DNA from 2 places in the Alcanivorax sediminis genome. Region 1 is predicted to be linked to the other one. Evidence: predicted binding sites of a transcription regulator. Region 1 holds the regulator's gene; the other holds the start of a gene.
What was found. Region 1 encodes LexA, which represses DNA repair genes until DNA is damaged. Its sites were predicted from a motif close to TACTGTNTANNTANACAGTA; they were not measured.

Region 1 (8,970 bases):
CTGGACGATCACAAGGCCGAAACCCTGGATCGTGTGACCAAGGCCGTGGCGGACTTCTCTGAAACCCGTAATAACCCGGACGTCATTCAGTTCAAACTGGCTTCGGGTAATGCCGGTGTAGAAGCGGCGACCAACCAGACCATTGAAGCCAGCCAATACCCGATGCTTGCCCTGGTCTATGCCGTGGTGTCCATTCTGGTACTGATTGCCTTCCGCTCCATCCGGGCGGTGATCTGTATCATCGTTCCGCTGGGCCTGACCTCCATTCTCTGCCAGGCGTTGATGGCACAGATGGGGATTGGTGTGAAGGTGGCAACCCTGCCGGTGATCGCTCTTGGCGTGGGTATCGGTGTGGACTACGGCATCTATATTTACAGCAAATTGTCCGAGTACCTGAAACAGGGCATGGATCTCGAGTCAGCCTATAAGGAGACCCTCAAGACCACGGGTAAAGCGGTGGCCTTCACCGGTATCACCCTGGCCGTGGGCGTTATCTTCTGGGTATTCAGCTCCATCAAGTTCCAGGCAGACATGGGTATCCTCCTGACCTTCATGTTCCTGTGGAACATGATCGGTGCCCTCTGGTTACTCCCGGCATTGGGGCGTTTCCTGCTCAAGCCGGCCAGCGTCGCGAAATAACCGGCGCGCTGATTTCGTTGGTTGTGTGTGCAAGCCCGGTGAAAGCCGGGCTTTTTTTGTGGGCCGCTCTGCGGCCGCTGCACGCATCACCCGGCACGCAAAACCATAAATACATCGCACCCTTCTACCGTAGGAGCCTGCCTGCAGGCGATCCTGTCCCGGTCGTGGGGCAATCGACAGCAGGCCGGTTAATCGCTGCGGGCCGCACTTCGTGCGTTACTCCGCTGCGCTTCGCTCCTACGGCGTAAAAGAAAGCGGGTTTTGCGTGAAGGCTGTTGCGTGAAGCGTGCCGCGTCTCTCTGTCCGACACAAAGCATCGAAGTAGCCGTCCCCCTTGGCTATAATGCGCGCCAGCTCACCAGTTGCGGATTCCTCCATGCTGTATTCCCTTGCCCGACCCTTGTTGTTCTCCCTTTCAGCTGAACAGTCCCATGACTTGACCCTGGCCATGCTGCGCAAGCGTGCGGGCAAGCTATGGCCGGGCTGCCAGGTCTCTGCGCCGGTGAAGGTGATGGGGATTGAATTCCCTAATGCGGTAGGACTGGCCGCAGGACTGGACAAGAACGGTGATTGTATCGATGGGCTGGCGGATCTGGGCTTCGGCTTTATCGAGATCGGAACGATCACCCCGCGCCCACAGCCCGGGAACCCAAAACCCCGCTTGTTCCGGTTGCCGAAGGCCGATGCCATTATCAATCGCATGGGCTTCAATAATCTGGGCGTGGATTACCTGGTCAATGCCGTGAAGCACAGCAAGTATGAAGGCGTGCTGGGCATCAACATTGGCAAGAACAAGGACACTCCGGTTGAGAATGCAGTAGACGATTACCTGATCTGTCAGCAGAAGGTACATGCCTACGCGACCTACCTGGTGGTGAACGTCTCTTCCCCGAACACCCCAGGCCTGCGCGAGCTGCAACATGGCGATGCTCTCAATTCCCTGCTGGCAACCCTGCGTGAAGCTCAGGATCGACTGGATGAGCAGCACCGTCGCAAAGTGCCGCTGGTGATCAAGATTGCCCCGGATAATAGTGAAGCAGAGCTTCAGGCCATGGCAGAAGCCTTTGTAAAGCATGGGATTGATGGTGTTTGCGTCGGCAATACCACCTTGTCCCGTGAAGGTGTCAAAGACTTGCCCCATGGGGATGAGCAGGGTGGGCTGAGCGGGGCTCCGCTGACACCGATCGCCAACCAGGCACTGGATACCATGAGCAAGGCTCTCAATGGGCGTATCCCGATCATTGGGGTGGGCGGAATCAGCAGCGCGGAAGATGCCCTGGCCAAGAAAAAGCTGGGCGCCGACCTGGTTCAGATCTACAGCGGCCTGATCTATCAGGGGCCGGGCCTGATCAGCAAGATTGCGCGTGCCTGGAAGTAGGGAGTACAGGCTACGAGCGACACCTGATTGGATAGGGAAACCCGGACAATTTCCCGGGTTTTCGAAGAGCTGAAAAGACTTTCGGATCGTTGAGTTCGGTGGATGGTGAGCCTGATAAGCCGCTGCAGGAGATTCAACTCGTTGAACGAAGCGCTCGTTGCACTGTAGCGCCCATTAAAAAGGGCCCTGGTGGGGCCCTGTGGGTCGGCGCGCGAGCGCGTCGGCGCATTGGTGAACTTGGAATAAATTAACCGATATTTTTCAGGTTCTGAATGCTGGCGACACCCAGCATGCCTTGAGCGAGGTTGGTACGGCCCTCACGCCATCCACCCATCCAGTTGGTTCTGGCCTGGAGCGTGCCAAAGGGGCAGTCTTCACGGGATTTTCCATCGAGGCCAGCGTTGTAGCCACGGTTGTAGGCGCGGTCGTCTCTGTTTCGTTTTTGTCGCTTCATAGACGCTTTTCCCTTTCACATACATCGGTACAAAAAAGAAATAACCCCGGGCAATGCGAACAGGCCCGTTGTGTTATGGACTTCACTTCCGGGGTCGACAAAATCAGTATGGAAAACGGGTAGAGTAGTGTCGAATACCAAGTAGCAATATCGAGGCAATCCTTTAAGCATATGACGTATAAAGGACAGCCAGATGACGGTTTGTGTAACGCGCTGAAAACGTTAAAAATTTAATTTCTGTGATTGCACAAAACAGTCACTTACGAGGAACACATAATGGAATTTGTTGCCACCAGCATGCCCGGTTTGGCGCCACTGCTGGCAGACGAACTGGCCACACTGGGCATATCGGTAACGGAGACGGGCAGAGCGCATGTCGAATTCTCCGGTGGAACCGCTGATGCCCTGAAGGTATGTCTGTGGTCCCGTCTGGCGGAGCGGGTACTGTTACCGCTGGCCACACTGGGGGTGACACCGGATATCGCACCGGAAAAACTGGCGGCGAGCCAGGACTGGCTTGCCCTGGTCGGAAACGACGCGCCCATCCATGTGAATGTGGAGCATGCCGCCGGCGTGCGTGGTGACAACCGTATTAGTGCGAAACGCTTTATTCAGGCGCTTCCGCCACAATTCACCATCTCACGGGACCTGCGTGGCAGTTGCTGTATCCGCGCGCGTCTGGATCAGAATGAGGCTCACCTGTGGCTGGATCTGGCGGGGGATCCCCTGCATCGTCGCGGCTATCGTCTTGCCGGTGGCCGCGCCCCTCTGCGTGAAACCCTGGCTGCGGCCATGCTGTGGGCGGCGGGCTGGCACAAGGCCGAGCGTCCAGCCGCGATGCTGGATCCGTTCTGCGGCTCGGGCACCCTGTTGATCGAAGCGGCCTGGATGGCTGCCGGCCGCGCCCCGGGTCTGATGCGCCGTCACTACGGCTTCCAGCAGTGGCGTGGCTGCCGCCGCCAGCTTTGGGAGGCGGCCATGGAGGAAGCGGCTGCCAGTGCGGACCGCCCGGTACCGGCGCTGTCGCTGAAAGGCTTTGATGCCGATCTCAAGGCTATTCAGCTGGCCCAGCAGAATGCTGAGCGCGCTGGTGTGCGTAGCGCCATTCATTTTGAACGTCGCGAGTTGGGTGCACTGCGGGCGAGGGATGTCGCGGAGGATGGCGTCATGGTGACCAATCCGCCCTGGGGCGAACGGCTTGATGAGCAGGAGCAAGCCGGCTGGTTGCATCTGGGCCTCGGTCGTATCATGGCCCGTCTGGCGCCACACTGGCAGATTGTATTGTTGGGGGCGGATGCACAGGTGATGGACCGTTCCGGCATGCAACTGGACAGCCAGTGGCGCCTCAAGAATGGCCCCTTCAATAATTTTATTCGGCTTTACAGCCCCCGCCAGCTTCAACCGTCGCAGATCGTTCAGGTGGCAGACAGCGCCGCCTTTGATGTGCCTGAAGCGGCCATGCCACTGGTGAATCGACTCAAGAAAAACGGCAAACATCTGCGCCGCTGGCTGGAGCGGGAAGATATCCAGTGCTACCGCCTCTATGACCGGGATTTACCGGAATTCAATGTGGCGGTGGATATCTATGGTGATCAAGTACTGGTGCAGGAGTTCAAGGCGCCGAAGACCATCGATCCGGAAAAGGCTCGAGAGCGCCGCGATCTGGCGGTGACGGCGGTGCGTGCTGCGTTGGGCGTGCACCGCGAGCAGGTGCATCTGCGTACCCGTGAGCGGCAGAAGGGCAAACAGCAGTACCAGAAGCTGGACGGGCAGGGGCACTACCGGCCTGTGCGCGAGGGGCCGGCTCAGCTACTGGTAAACCTGCAGGATTATCTCGATACCGGTTTGTTCCTCGACCATCGCCCGATTCGTCTCCGGATTGCCGAAGAGGCTTCTGGCAAGCGCTTCCTGAACCTGTTTGCCTACACAGGATCCGCCACCGTACATGCGGCGGTGGCCGGTGCCAAGCGAACTGTGACTGTGGATGCGTCCAAGAAGTACCTGGAGTGGGCGGCCAGTAACCTGGCCTTGAATGGTTTCTCGACAGATCAGCACAGCCTTGAGCGTGGCGACACCATGCGTTGGCTGGATGAATGCAAGGAGCAATTCGACCTGGTGTTTTGCGATCCGCCCACGTTCTCCAATAACAAGTCACGTAGTGACTTTGTGGTGGAGGAACATCATGGGGACCTGATTCGCAAGATCATGCGTCGCCTGGAGCCAGGTGGGGTTCTCTACTTCTCCTGTAATTTCCGTCGCTTCAAACTCGATGAGTCCATCACTAAATGGTACGACGTGGAGGATCTGACCCGCTGGAGTATCCCGGAAGATTTCCGCCGTAATGACAAGGTTCACGTGCTTTACGCTATCCGTCATGTGGAGGCGTCATGACCGTTGTACTTTACACCACACTCGGTTGCCATCTATGTGAGCAGGCAAAGGACCTGCTGATGATGGTCAATCCCAATGTGGAGCTGCTGTCAGTGGATGTGGCCGAGGATGATGAGCTGATTGCGCAATATGGTGAGCGCATTCCGGTGTTGGCCCGTGATGGGCACGAACTGGCCTGGCCATTCGGCCTGCTGGATGTGCAGGCGTTTCTGCAAAAATCCGTAGGCATTTCAGGCTGAAATATGACGCAAAGACTGCTTCTGATCGTGATTAAGATCGCGCCCTTGGCAATGCACAAACGGTAGCCGTAGGAGCCTATGCTCGCATGGCGATCACCACCAGCCTGGAAACGGAGCCCGGATTCCAGAAGACAGGGTTCAGGCAGCAATAGAAAGGTTTCCCTATAGGTGCTCTGTGGCATCTGGGGTAAAACTGCTTTTCCTCGGGACAGCAATAGCACAGTCCATGTGGGTTAGGACAATGTCCGGGGGGATTGTCTTTTCATGACGCTGGATTCACGATCCTGGCGTAATCCTTGTAGCATGAAAACGATCACAGCAAACAAACTAGCCAAGCAACAGGTAGAGGAAATCGAGATCACCTCTGCCTGCCTGTCAGTGTGCACAGTGCGAGTCTGCCTCAATGGCGAGTGGTTCTGGGTGGTGGATCAGAATGGCAAGATCCAGCGCTTCAATGGCCCTGAACATGCCAACAACCTGCTCAGCCATGTTTCCACCCCCAAGGCGACTCTGCTTCATCATTCCGCCCATGCGGAAATGGTGGGGCAGCCGGAAGGGGAAGTCATACCGCCCCTGAAAGTGTCATTTAACTGGCGCAGTGACCGGGCTTGATGCTGGCTGACACAAAAAAGCGGTTCTGACTTCTACCTGTTCCCTATCCGGCCACTTTAGATTGACACCACTCTGGCTCTCCATGCCCAGCCAAGGAGCCACGGTGTGGGGTGATGAGGCTCAGGGTACTGGATAGTGTCATCCAGCTTTTCGATCCGCGAACAGGGCTTTGGCGTTATTGCTTGTCATGGCTGCCACCGCCTCGATTTCCTGGCCTCGAAGCTGGGCGATTCGCTGTCCAATCCAGGGTAGCAAGGATGGCTCATTGCGGCGTTTTTTAGGTGGTGCTTCAGGAAGATCTCTGGGCAATAAATAGGGTGCATCGGTTTCGATGAGCAGGCGGCTGTCCGGGATATTGTGGACCAGATCCGCCAGGTCCTTGCCCCGTCGCTCATCGCAAACCCAGCCAGTAATGCCAATGTGACAATCCAGGTCCAGATAGTCGAACAGTGCTGTTTTTGAACCAGTAAAGCAGTGAACCACGGCCCCGACCAAATCATCCCTAAAGGTTTTCAGGATTGGTTGGAAACGTTCATGGGCGTCGCGCTCATGAAGGAACACGGGCAACCCCGCTTCAACTGCCAGAGCGAGCTGCGCTTCAAAGGCGGTTTCCTGGTCCGGTCGGGGAGAGAAGTCCCGATTGAAATCCAGCCCCATTTCCCCCGCAGCACGTACGGCAGGATGGCGCAGCATATCGGCGAGTTCTTTTTCCAGATCCCGGGAATAGAATCGGGCACTGTGGGGGTGGAGTCCTGCAGTGGCGAACAGGTCGTCATGCTGCTCGGCCAGGGCGATGGCTTCGCGGGATTCGTCGATATGCGTGCCAGTAATCAGCTGCCAGCTGACACCGGCTAGCCTGGCCCGATCGATGACCGCATCGCGGTCATCGCGGAACTGCTTGTCTGTCAGGTTGACGCCAATATCAGCCCACTGGGCGGGCGGAAGGAGGGTCGAGCTGTGCGCTTCGGTCATTGGTTTGAATCTCGGCCAGTTTCACGCGCAGGGATTCTACCCGACGGCGGTTGGCACCTAAATCCCAGTAACCGATCCGTGACGCGGAACGTACTTCCACCACGCCATTTTCCCGGACATAGAAAGTCACATCATCAGTAAAGCGCATCACCAGGCTCTTGAAGCGGGCCTGGATACGAGATTGCCCAACCACGTCGTATTCCACCCGTGGCAGGGAGTCCAGCACGGATTGCACGCGCTGGAGACTGGACTCGCGGTTATCTGACACCTCGAGCGGAGCCACCCAGTGATCCTTGCTGCCGCTCAGGCTGGATACACAGTTGGGTGAGTTCGGGCAGGGTGCGAGCAAATTGTTTTCGTCTGACATGACACTGCTACTCATAACCAGAATGAACAAGCTAGTAAGAATTCGGATCACGGATCAACCCCACAAAAATACCTTCAATTACCAGCTGGTCGGCTGGCACCTTGATGGGCTCGTAAGCCTCATTCGCAGGAAGCAGGGTAGCACTGGACTTGTTCAGTTTTAACGTCTTGACCGTGACTTCTTCGTCAATTCTGGCCACAACAATCTCACCGCTACGGGCCACATTGGACTTGCGCACGGCGATCAGATCGCCATCGAAGATGCCGGCATCCACCATACTGTCACCCTGGACCTTGAGCAGGTACGTGGGGCGTTGTTTGAACAGGCCCTGGGGGACCGGAACGGTACGCTCCACGTTCTCGATAGCTTCGATGGGTACACCGGCGGCCACTTTACCGACAATGGGCAGCTCTTCTTCTGACCAATAGGCGTTGTCCAGCAGCTGGATACCGCGAGAGCGGTCACTGTGCAGGCGGATATACCCTTTACGCTCCAGCGCCCGGAGGTGATCAGAGGCGGCATTCTTTGACTGGAAGCCCATGATATCGGCGATTTCGGCCCGGGTAGGCGCCATTCCGGTATCTGCGATGCATTCGCGAATACAATCCAGTACCTGCTGCTGACGATCAGTGAGTTTGCTGCTCATAACCTTCTCCGTATGGTCACAGGGAAATGACGCCTGTACGGGTGCGTTATTTCCGTTGTCGGCTGTAAGTCATTGACCACAGTCGCTCATCGATTTCGATCCTAGCATGGATACTGATAATATGAACAGTGTTATTTGTCCACCTGTCCATAAGGTCAATGGCGCAGTTCCTGCGGCCTGTTTCGGGAGGCGGATAGCTCCAAAAGTGCCATTCCCGGATGAAACTGTGAATTCGGTTCTGTGGGACATTGTTCTTCACTGCGATGGCGAATAGCATTGTGGTTTTCAGTCCATCAGCGTTTGTGGGGTAACAGATGGAAAAGGCCAATAATAATGATTACGGCCAGCAACGAGTGCGTCAGCTTCTGTCCGGCGTACCCTTTTTTAATGAAATTTCTCGAGATGATGCCGAGCAGTTTGACCTGCTGGAAAGCAATACCCGGCTATGGCTGGCCGGGTCAGGCGATGATGTGATTCGCGCAGGTGATGTGGATTCCACTCTTTACTTCCTGCTGCGGGGGCAGCTTGAAGTACTGGGAGACTCTCCTTCCCACCCGCCGTTGTATTACGTCTCTCCCGGTGAAGTGTTTGGCACGCTGTCGATGTTGCTCGGCACGCCGCGCAGTGCCGATATCCGCGTTTCAGAAAATTCCCGCGAGGCGGTGATTGCCAGCCTCGATTTCAATGATTTCAGTGAAGATGACAGCCCTTACACCCTGTCTACCCGCCTTGCCTTTTATCATATGATCGTCCACCACATCCGTTGGACTCTGGAAGTGAAACGGATGGCAGATCCAGATCATGAACTGGTGCAGTCCATGCGCAAGCTGCCGGTATTCCATGGTGAAAAAGGCAGCCAGGAAGAGCTGGATGCCCTGCGAGAACAGGCCCAGGGGCTGGCTGAATTGCTGTGTCGCTGGAACGAGGAAGGGCAGGGGAATACGGGGGCGCTGCAACTCACCTAGTGAACAGTTAACAGTGAATAGTGAACAGCGACGCGATCCTGGTTTTTGATTTGATGAAAGCAATGAGGCCGCGCCCAAGGGTTGGACGCGGCCTCATACGTTTTAAAACCAGAAACCGTTGCTCGCGCAACTGTTCACTATTCACTGTTAACTATTAATTGCTTTTCTGATCGACCTTCACTGCCAGCACATCACAATGGGCGCCGGGTACCAGGCCGCGGGCGGTGGAGCCCAGCAGTAGCGCCAGGCCACTGCGCGTGTGACTGCCGACGGCAATCAAGTCAGCGCCGAGCTTGTCAGCCATGTC
Region 2 (8,970 bases), on a different contig from region 1:
ACCAGGTGAAGCCGGGTGACGTGATCAACGTTCGCGAGAAGTCCAAGAACCAGCTGCGCGTGAAGAACGCCATGGAACTGGCTCAGCAGCGTGGTTTCGTTCCTTGGGTTGAGGTAGACGAGAAGAAGCTGGAAGGGACTTTCAAGTCCAAGCCAGAGCGTATCGACCTGCCTGCCGAGATCAACGAAAACCTGATCGTCGAGCTGTACTCCAAGTAAGGACTGCCTGAGGGATCTCTATGACCGCTGTGAACGACTTTCTCACGCCCCGCTCGATCGCGGTCAACGCGATCAACCAGACCCACGCCAAAGTGGTTCTGGAACCGCTGGAGCGTGGTTTTGGCCACACTCTGGGGACTGCGCTGCGCCGCATCCTGATCTCCAGCATGCCCGGCTGTGCGATCACCGAAGTGGAGATCGAGGGCGTACAACACGAATACTCCTCCATCGAGGGTGTTCAGGAAGATGTTATCAACATCCTGCTGAACCTGAAGGGCGTAGCCCTGAAGATGGAAGACCGCGAAGAAGCTACTCTGGAACTGGTCAAGAAAGGCCCCGGAGCAGTCACCGCGGATGACATTCAGCGTGATCACAGTGTTGAGATCGTCAACCCTGATCACCTGATCTGCACCATCACCGGCGACACCGAATTGCGTGTGAAGCTGAAGGTGCAGAAGGGGCGTGGCTACGAAGCTGCTGATTCCCGTCAGACTGACGAAGATGAGACTCGCGGTATTGGCCGTCTGCAGCTGGATGCCAGCTACAGCCCGGTTCGTCGCGTAGCTTATGTCGTTGAAGCTGCCCGTGTTGAACAGCGTACTGACCTGGACAAGCTGGTTATCGACCTGGAAACAGACGGAACCATTGATCCGGAAGAAGCGATCCGTCGTGCTGCCACTATCCTGCAGCAGCAGATCGCCGTATTTGTTGATCTGGAACAGGACGCCAAGCCTGAGCCGAAGCAGGAACGCGAAGAAATCGATCCGATTCTGCTGCGTCCGGTAGATGATCTGGAGCTGACCGTACGCTCTGCCAACTGCCTGAAGGCAGAGAACATCTACTACATCGGTGATCTGGTACAGCGTACCGAGGTTGAGCTGCTGAAGACCCCGAACCTGGGTAAGAAGTCTCTCACCGAGATCAAGGACGTGCTGGCCTCCAAGGGCTTGTCGCTGGGTATGCGTCTTGAGAACTGGCCGCCGGTCAGCCTCCGTGACGACGACCGGCTGAACACCAAATTGCGCTAAGTTAGTTGTTGTGGACGCTGTGAAGCGCCCCTGAACATAGGAACAGAATCATGCGTCATCGCAAAAGCGGCAGAAAACTGAATCGGAACAGCTCTCATCGTCAGGCGATGTTCCGTAACATGGCCGTGTCTCTGCTGGAGCACGGGGCGATCAAGACCACTCTGCCCAAGGCTAAAGAGCTTCGTCGTGTGGCTGAGCCGCTGATCACCCTGGCCAAGGAAGACTCCGTAGCCAACCGTCGTCTGGCTTTCAACCGCACCCGTTCCAAGGAAGTGGTTGGCAAGCTGTTCAACGAACTGGGTCCGCGCTACAAGAGCCGTCCTGGTGGTTATGTACGTATCCTCAAGATGGGCTTCCGTGCCGGTGATAACGCACCGATGGCCTATGTTGAGTTGGTAGACCGTCCTGAGGTTGTTGAAGCGGACGCCGAATAAGCGTTTTGTTTCAGTGATCAAAAAAACCGGGCCATGTGCCCGGTTTTTTTATGCCTATTGCATACCCGCACGGCTGTACTATCCTGTAAATCGCGCTACTTAACGGTGATGCTTGCCTTTGCGAGCTGCACAAGATTTGCTTTCAGGGTGTTGCATCTCCGCGTTGGCAGTGAACTTAGGCGGTGGGCACAGCTATGGCGATAAAGGGTTTTCACGCGCACGTTTACTATGATGAGCATACGTTTAGTCAGGCAGCCGCTCTGTGCCAGTCAGCGCATCTCAATTTCGACCTGCCCATGGGGCACATGCACCGTAAGCCAGTAGGCCCACATCCGAGCTGGAGCTGCCAGTTAAGCATTCCCCGACGCTTGGCAGGGGAGGTGATCCCCTGGTTGATGGCAAGCCGTAACGGCCTCACTATCTTCGTACATGGGCTCAGTGGCGATGATCTTCGTGATCACACTGAGCTGGTAATGTGGCTGGGCGAAAGCCAGCCACTGGACTTGAGTATGTTCCAGTACTCGGCCTGACCAACCTCTGTCAGTCAGGCCGAGCATTTTTTAATGCTGTACCACCGCTCTGCCGCGGTACATTAGTGTCTTGCCGGTACCGGGTTCGTTCCTGGTGCTCTCCTTTCCTTTTTTTCTTTCGTCATTCATTTCGACAGGCTGGCCTCGATAGAATCGCACCGGAAGGGTTGGCTCCGGGGTAATTAGCTCATCCGGGCCCTCCAGTTCGATCAGTGCCAGACGAATTTCCCCGTAAAGGCGCTGCATTCCCTGGGAGCGGGTGCGGCCGGCATAGTGGGCCAGCTTATGGCGAAGCTCCGGGTCGGTTAGCGAGAGGTTGGCATCAAACTCTGCGCGGATCAGGCGGCGGCACTGGTTAACCAGGTTCACGATGTTGTACTGCATAAGCCAACGGTGATCAGTAGCGGTAGTGCTCATCACATACTCCTCAGACAAGGTCTGTGCATTGCGAGTAATTGGGTTAAAGCAGAATTCGTGCCACTACCTGATGCGGCTTACTGGCCACCCTGAGGGGCAGGGTGGCCAGTTTGGTGCGGGTATGCGTTATTTTGAAGCGTGGTTGTCCTGTTGCAGACAATTTGCATAGAAGCTGGTTGTGGCAGGCCAATCAGAGAACACCCCAATAACGCCTATCTGGCGGGCGAGAACGTCGAGTAATGTGTAGGTGTCGCCATCATTATTAATGGCCGGGGTGACGCTCTGAAAATACCAGCCACCACCATCGGCAAGAGGACCGGACCTCTCCAGTGACCAGGCGATAATGTCCAGACCAGCTGCACTCGCGGCTTTGGCGTACGCGCTGGGGACGATGCGGTTGTCAGAGTCCGTTGTGACTAACATCCATAGCGGTGGGGCGATGATGTTGACGCCATACCCTCTCAGCGTGTCCATATCGGGTTGCCATGTCCCGGGGTTTTCTGGGTCCAGGCCCTGACTGTCGCGGCCATCCAGAAAAACGGCCTGCTTGCCGTAAGCGCCTTCGTGATTGATCCAGTAGTGAACGTCATCCAGCAAGAAGGATTGAGGAAAGACCCTGTCGGGAGTAACGCCGGCCTCACGATATTCCTCGATCATCTGATGGGCATAATCCTGCTGGGTATAGTTGCCCTGCCAGGGCATGGCAACCGAAGGGGTCTTCAGTTCCGGCGTCATTTTTACGCCTAGCTCCTGAAACAGGGCAATGCTTTCCTTGTGGCTGAGCAAGGTACCGTTGTTGCTGTAGAGATCGGTACGAAAGGCTGCCGTACCCCGGAGGTACTCCTGTACTGTCGTTGCTCTGGGGTTGGTGCCATCCATCTTGCCTTTCAGGGTCTTGAATTGCGCAAGGGTAATGTCACTGGTGCAGCACCGGGCGCTGGCGGTGTTGGTGCCATCAAACGGACTGAACGGGGTGCTGCATTGGCTGGCCAGCCCGGTTTCCAGAATGTTGGTCGTCGCGTGAAGATCACACTGTGAGTGTCGGCAGACCAGCTCCTGATCCTTGGTAAAAGCCACGTCACACTCGAGAATGCCAGCCCCCATACGAGCAGCCGCGCGGTAGGATTCCTCTGTGTGTTCCGGAAACTGCAGCGGTGCTCCGCGGTGGGCGATCGAGAAGTCGGATACCTTCATGGGGCGGGGGCTGCGGGCACATTCTTCCAGCGCCCGCTTGAGCGGCCCATCGTCCATATCCGCAACCAGATAATACGGGCGAGGGCCAAGTTCGATGCTGGCCGTTACGGCAGCGTTTGAGTGGGTCGATGGTGACGCGCAAGCAGCGGTGACCATTGCCAGAGTGGCAGCGGCGGCGAAGCTTCTAAGGGCCCAGATCCGTTTCATGATCAACCTCCAGTGTTGTGATTGAGGATGAGTCTGAGCGGAAGTTATGACGTCCGGATTGGGGTCTGACTGCGGCTGCATGACAGAGGCAAGATTCGTGCTCCCGTTCACAGCGGGGAGGGATAAACCGCCTCCGCGCTGCGGTCGACTGGGAACGAGCCTGGCCGAACCAGGGTGTCGCACCCAACAGCCAGGAATGAAGCCTCGAATAGCATCCACGGCTGACATGCCTGCATGTTGCGTGGCGCGCTACTTGAGCATGGGTTTCAGGAAGCGGCCGGTATGGCTGCCTTTCACCTTGGCCACCTCTTCCGGGGTGCCTTCGGCAATGATTTCTCCGCCGCCGTCACCCCCTTCAGGCCCCAGATCCACAATCCAGTCAGCGGTCTTGATGACATCAAGATTGTGCTCGATGACGGCGACGGTGTTGCCGTGATCGGCCAGCCGGTTCAGGACATCCAGTAGCAGCTGAATGTCATGGAAGTGCAGGCCGGTGGTTGGCTCGTCAAGGATGTACAGCGTGTTGCCGGTGTCGCGGCGGGACAATTCCTTGGCCAGCTTGACCCTTTGGGCCTCACCACCGGAGAGGGTGGTCGCCGCCTGGCCGAGTTTGATGTAGCTGAGGCCTACGTCGATCAGGGTTTGCAGTTTACGGGCCAGGGCGGGTACCGCATCGAAAAATTCGCGGCCTTCCTCGATAGTCAGGTCCAGCACTTCGAAGATGTTCTTCCCTTTGTAGAGAATCTCCAGGGTTTCGCGGTTGTAGCGTTTCCCTTCACACACTTCGCAGGGCACATAGATGTCCGGCAGGAAGTGCATCTCTACCTTGATGACCCCGTCACCCTGGCAGGCTTCACAGCGGCCGCCTTTGACGTTGAAGCTGAAACGGCCGGGTTTGTAGCCGCGCGCGCGCGCTTCCTGGGTGCCGGAGAACAGTTCTCGCACCGGGGTGAAGATGCCGGTGTAGGTGGCCGGATTCGAGCGCGGGGTGCGGCCGATGGGGCTCTGATCGATATCCACCACCTTGTCAAAATGCTCGAGCCCTTCAATGGCTTCGTGGGTCGCTGCCGTGAGGGTGGTGGCCTTGTTAAGTTTGGTGGCCGCCAGCGGGTACAGAGTGCTGTTGATCAGGGTGGACTTGCCGGAACCCGAGACCCCGGTAATGCAGGTCAGGAGCCCGACCGGGATGTTGAGCGGATGTCCTTTGAGATTGTTGCCGGTGGCGCCCAGCAGGGTCAGCCATTTGTCGTCCTTGTTCTGGCGACGTTTCTTCGGAACGGCAATCTGTTTGCGACCGGACAGGTAGTCCCCGGTGAGAGAGGCCGGGTTATCAGACACGTCCTGTGCGCTACCCTGGGCGACGACCGTGCCGCCGTGCACACCTGCACCGGGTCCGATATCGATGACGTGGTCAGCCAGCCGGATGGCATCTTCATCGTGCTCCACCACCAGCACCGTGTTGCCGAGATCGCGCAGACGGGTGAGGGTGTTGAGCAGGCGTTCGTTGTCGCGTTGGTGAAGACCAATGGAGGGCTCGTCCAGCACATACATTACGCCTACCAGCCCTGCGCCGATCTGGCTGGCCAGCCTGATGCGTTGGGCTTCGCCGCCGGACAGGGTTTCGGCGCTGCGCTCCAGCGTCAGGTATTCCAGCCCCACGTTTACCAGGAACTGCAGGCGGTCGCGAATCTCCTTGAGAATCTTGTCGGCGATCTCGCCCTTGCTGCCGGGCAGATTGAGTTCGCTGAAGTAGCGGTGCGCCTTGCCCACGGCCAGGCGTACCACGTCCGGCAGGGTGGTTTGTTCGATAAAGACATGCCGGGCGGCTTCACGCAGGCGCGAGCCGTTACAGCTGGGGCAGCTGGAGGTGGACATGTAGTTGAGCAGGTCCTCGCGAACGGCATCCGATTCGGTTTCCCGGTAGCGTCGCTCCATGTTCGGGATAATGCCCTCGAACGGATGGTTGCGTTTAATGATGTCACCGCGGTCGTTCAGGTACCGAAATTCGATGCTTTCCTTGCCGGTGCCATGGAGGATCTTCTTTCGGGTGGCCTTGTCCAGTTCCTGGAAGGGCACATCCATGTCAAAACCGATGCTTTGCGAGAGGGAGTTGAGCATCTGGAAGTAATAAACATTGCGACGATCCCAGCCACGAATGGCGCCCTCAGAGAGGGACAGCTCCTCGGAGTTGATCACCTTGTCTTCGTCGAAGAACTGCTTCATGCCCAGGCCGTCACAGCTTGGGCAGGCGCCGGCCGGATTGTTGAAGGAAAACAGTCTCGGCTCCAACTCTGGAATCGAATAGCCACAGTGGGAGCAGGCGAACTTGGCGGAGAAGGTGATTTCTTCGCCTTCCTCGCCCTCCATCGGAGCCACGATGGCGATGTCGTCAGCAAGATTAAGGGCCGTTTCAAAAGATTCCGCCAGACGATTCTGCAGGTCGCCACGCACCTTGAAGCGATCCACCACCACTTCAATAGTGTGCTTTTTGTTCTTTTCCAGATCCGGGGTGTCATCCATGTCGTAGATGCGGCCATCCACCCGCACGCGAATAAACCCCTGGGCGCGCAGCTCTTCAAAAAGGTGGACGTGCTCGCCCTTTTTCTCGCGAATCACCGGGGCCAGTAGCATCAGCTTGCTGCCTTCCTCCATGGCCAGAACCTGGTCGACCATCTGACTGATCGTCTGGGCGGCGAGAGGGGCGTCATGTTCAGGGCAGCGGGGCTCGCCGACACGGGCAAACAACAGGCGGAGATAGTCGTAGATCTCGGTAATCGTGCCGACGGTGGAGCGGGGGTTATGGCTGGTGGACTTTTGCTCAATGGAAATAGCCGGACTGAGACCTTCGATGTGATCCACATCGGGCTTTTCCATCATGGACAGAAACTGGCGGGCATAGGTGGAAAGGGATTCTACGTACCGGCGCTGCCCTTCAGCATAGAGGGTATCGAAGGCCAGAGAGGACTTCCCCGAACCTGACAGTCCGGTGATGACCACCAGTTTGTCGCGAGGGATGTCCAGGTCCACGTTTTTCAGATTATGGGTGCGCGCCCCGCGAACCAGAATGGTATCCATCTACTGCCCCTGAGTACTGTCAAAATGAACAGGGCAGTATAGGCGAATTACTGTGAAGGGGAAAAGAATGTAGTGCCTGAAGCTAAGCGCCCGATGCTCGAGGCGGGAAATGACGACGCCATCAGGCTCAATGCGTCAGGCATCCGGCGTCGCACGTCAGGCGTTTACTAGAGGTTTTCCTGTGCCCAATTCACCGCTTGAAGGCGATTAGAGGCATTGATCTTCTTGAAGATGTTGTAGATGTGGGTCTTGATGGTGTGTGGGCTCAGGTTGAGGCTGCTGGCAATTTCTGAGTTCTTGGCGCCCGTGGCCATGACCTTGAGCACTTCCACTTCCCGGTCGGTGAGGTTGACCTCACTGCGGGAGAAAGTCTTGTTAAAGGTGCGGCTCTTCATCAGATAGGTCTGCAGCACCGAACGCGGGAACCACAGCTCGCCATCAAAGATAGCCTTGATGCCCTTGCTGAGCAGCGCCTGGGGGCAATCAAACTGGAAGCCGCCATTGACCATGGGCAGGCCGGCCAGTTTTGACAGGGACTCCTCGTCATCCACATTGAACACGGCGATCAGGACGTCATTTTCCACTTCCTGGTCGGCTTCCAGCAGGTGGGCGATCACTTCATTCACGTCCACGCTGTGATAGTCCACCAGAAACAGGTTCTGGTCATTGGTGCGCAGGGTCTCCACCGTGATGTCGAGGACGGTTGGGATGGGGTTTGCTGTAACCTCCTCCTTGACCAGGAACTCGGTGAGCAGCGCATTCTGCAGCTGCTGACTGCCGACTACGTAGACCTGTTGGCGTTGTTGTTGGGTATTCATTGTCCTGTCCATGACTGTTCGGGAGTTTCGGGCTTGTCTGACGCTCGCGAGACGCGCTGGCAAAATTGAAAGACTCCCTAGGCGTAAGCCTAAGAAAAAAAACTTATCAGCATGTGAATCTATCACCGCTTTGACGGGGGTTCAATTTACTGGTTCAGGCTTTTCGTGAAGTTTGACAATTTTCTTGCCCTGTTTGTGACCGGATAGGCCCTATGGCGCGGTGCATGGTGTGGTAGAGCGATGTCCCGGCTGAACGGGAATCTGCTACACTGCCCGCCCTTTAATATAGTGGCGAGCGGCCCTCGGGCCAGAACGGTTAGGAGCATCCAGGTTTCAATGACCGAATTATCTTCCAAGGCGTTGCAGCGAACCGAGCTGAAAACCACCGGGTACATGGCCACCATCTTTGCCCTGCGGATGTTCGGGCTGTTCATGATCTTGCCGATTTTTGCGGTGTACGGGCAGGAACTGGATGGCGCGTCGCCGTTGCTGATCGGTACCGCCATTGGCGCCTACGGCCTGATGCAGGCCATTTTGCAGATCCCGTTCGGCATGTTGTCCGACCGCTTTGGGCGGCGGCCACTGTTGCTGATCGGCTTGTTGCTGTTTGTTGCTGGTGGGGTGGTGGCTGCCATGAGCGACCACATTTACGGCGTGATCGCCGGGCGTGCTTTGCAGGGGGCGGGCGCCATTGCCAGTGTGATCATGGCACTGATCGGTGATGTGGTCAGCGAAAAGAACCGGACCCGGGCCATGGCGCTGATCGGCATGTCAGTGGGTGGCTCCTTTATTCTGGCATTGATTCTGGGCCCCTTGCTGGCGGCCTGGCTGGGCTTGTCCGGCCTGTTCTGGGCGACCTCCCTGCTGGGGGCGCTGGCCCTGGTGGTCGCCATGATTGTGCCTGCACCCAAAGCGTTGCAGGGGGAGTTGTTACCGGCCGGAGAGCGGTTTCGGCGCGTGCTGGGAAACAAGGCGCTGCTGCGATTCGACGTGGGCATCTTTACCCTGCATGTGATCATGACGGCATCTTTTGTGGTGGTGCCGGCGCT

Region 2: uvrA (excinuclease ABC subunit UvrA) is a predicted target of LexA. The motif match lies at 7,118-7,137, and genes of this name have one in related genera.

Annotation. Positions count from the first base shown of each region.
Region 1 is NZ_WIRE01000001.1:3,134,151-3,143,120, reverse strand. It holds gene GFN93_RS14315 (efflux RND transporter permease subunit) at 1-639, shown strand, start outside; gene GFN93_RS14310 (quinone-dependent dihydroorotate dehydrogenase) at 1,016-2,017, shown strand; gene rmf (ribosome modulation factor) at 2,265-2,471, opposite strand; gene rlmKL (bifunctional 23S rRNA (guanine(2069)-N(7))-methyltransferase RlmK/23S rRNA (guanine(2445)-N(2))-methyltransferase RlmL) at 2,748-4,862, shown strand; gene GFN93_RS14295 (glutaredoxin family protein) at 4,859-5,101, shown strand; gene GFN93_RS14290 (DUF6482 family protein) at 5,405-5,713, shown strand; gene GFN93_RS14285 (TatD family hydrolase) at 5,852-6,685, opposite strand; gene GFN93_RS14280 (DUF1499 domain-containing protein) at 6,636-7,052, opposite strand; gene lexA (transcriptional repressor LexA) at 7,084-7,698, opposite strand; gene GFN93_RS14270 (cyclic nucleotide-binding domain-containing protein) at 8,013-8,663, shown strand; gene GFN93_RS14265 (universal stress protein) at 8,818-8,970, opposite strand, start outside.
Region 2 is NZ_WIRE01000003.1:52,447-61,416, forward strand. It holds gene rpsD (30S ribosomal protein S4) at 1-218, shown strand, start outside; gene GFN93_RS16170 (DNA-directed RNA polymerase subunit alpha) at 239-1,246, shown strand; gene rplQ (50S ribosomal protein L17) at 1,297-1,680, shown strand; gene GFN93_RS16180 (DOPA 4,5-dioxygenase family protein) at 1,875-2,210, shown strand; gene GFN93_RS16185 (hypothetical protein) at 2,241-2,627, opposite strand; gene GFN93_RS16190 (glycerophosphodiester phosphodiesterase family protein) at 2,754-4,028, opposite strand; gene uvrA (excinuclease ABC subunit UvrA) at 4,278-7,103, opposite strand; gene GFN93_RS16200 (response regulator transcription factor) at 7,271-7,921, opposite strand; gene GFN93_RS16205 (MFS transporter) at 8,258-8,970, shown strand, end outside.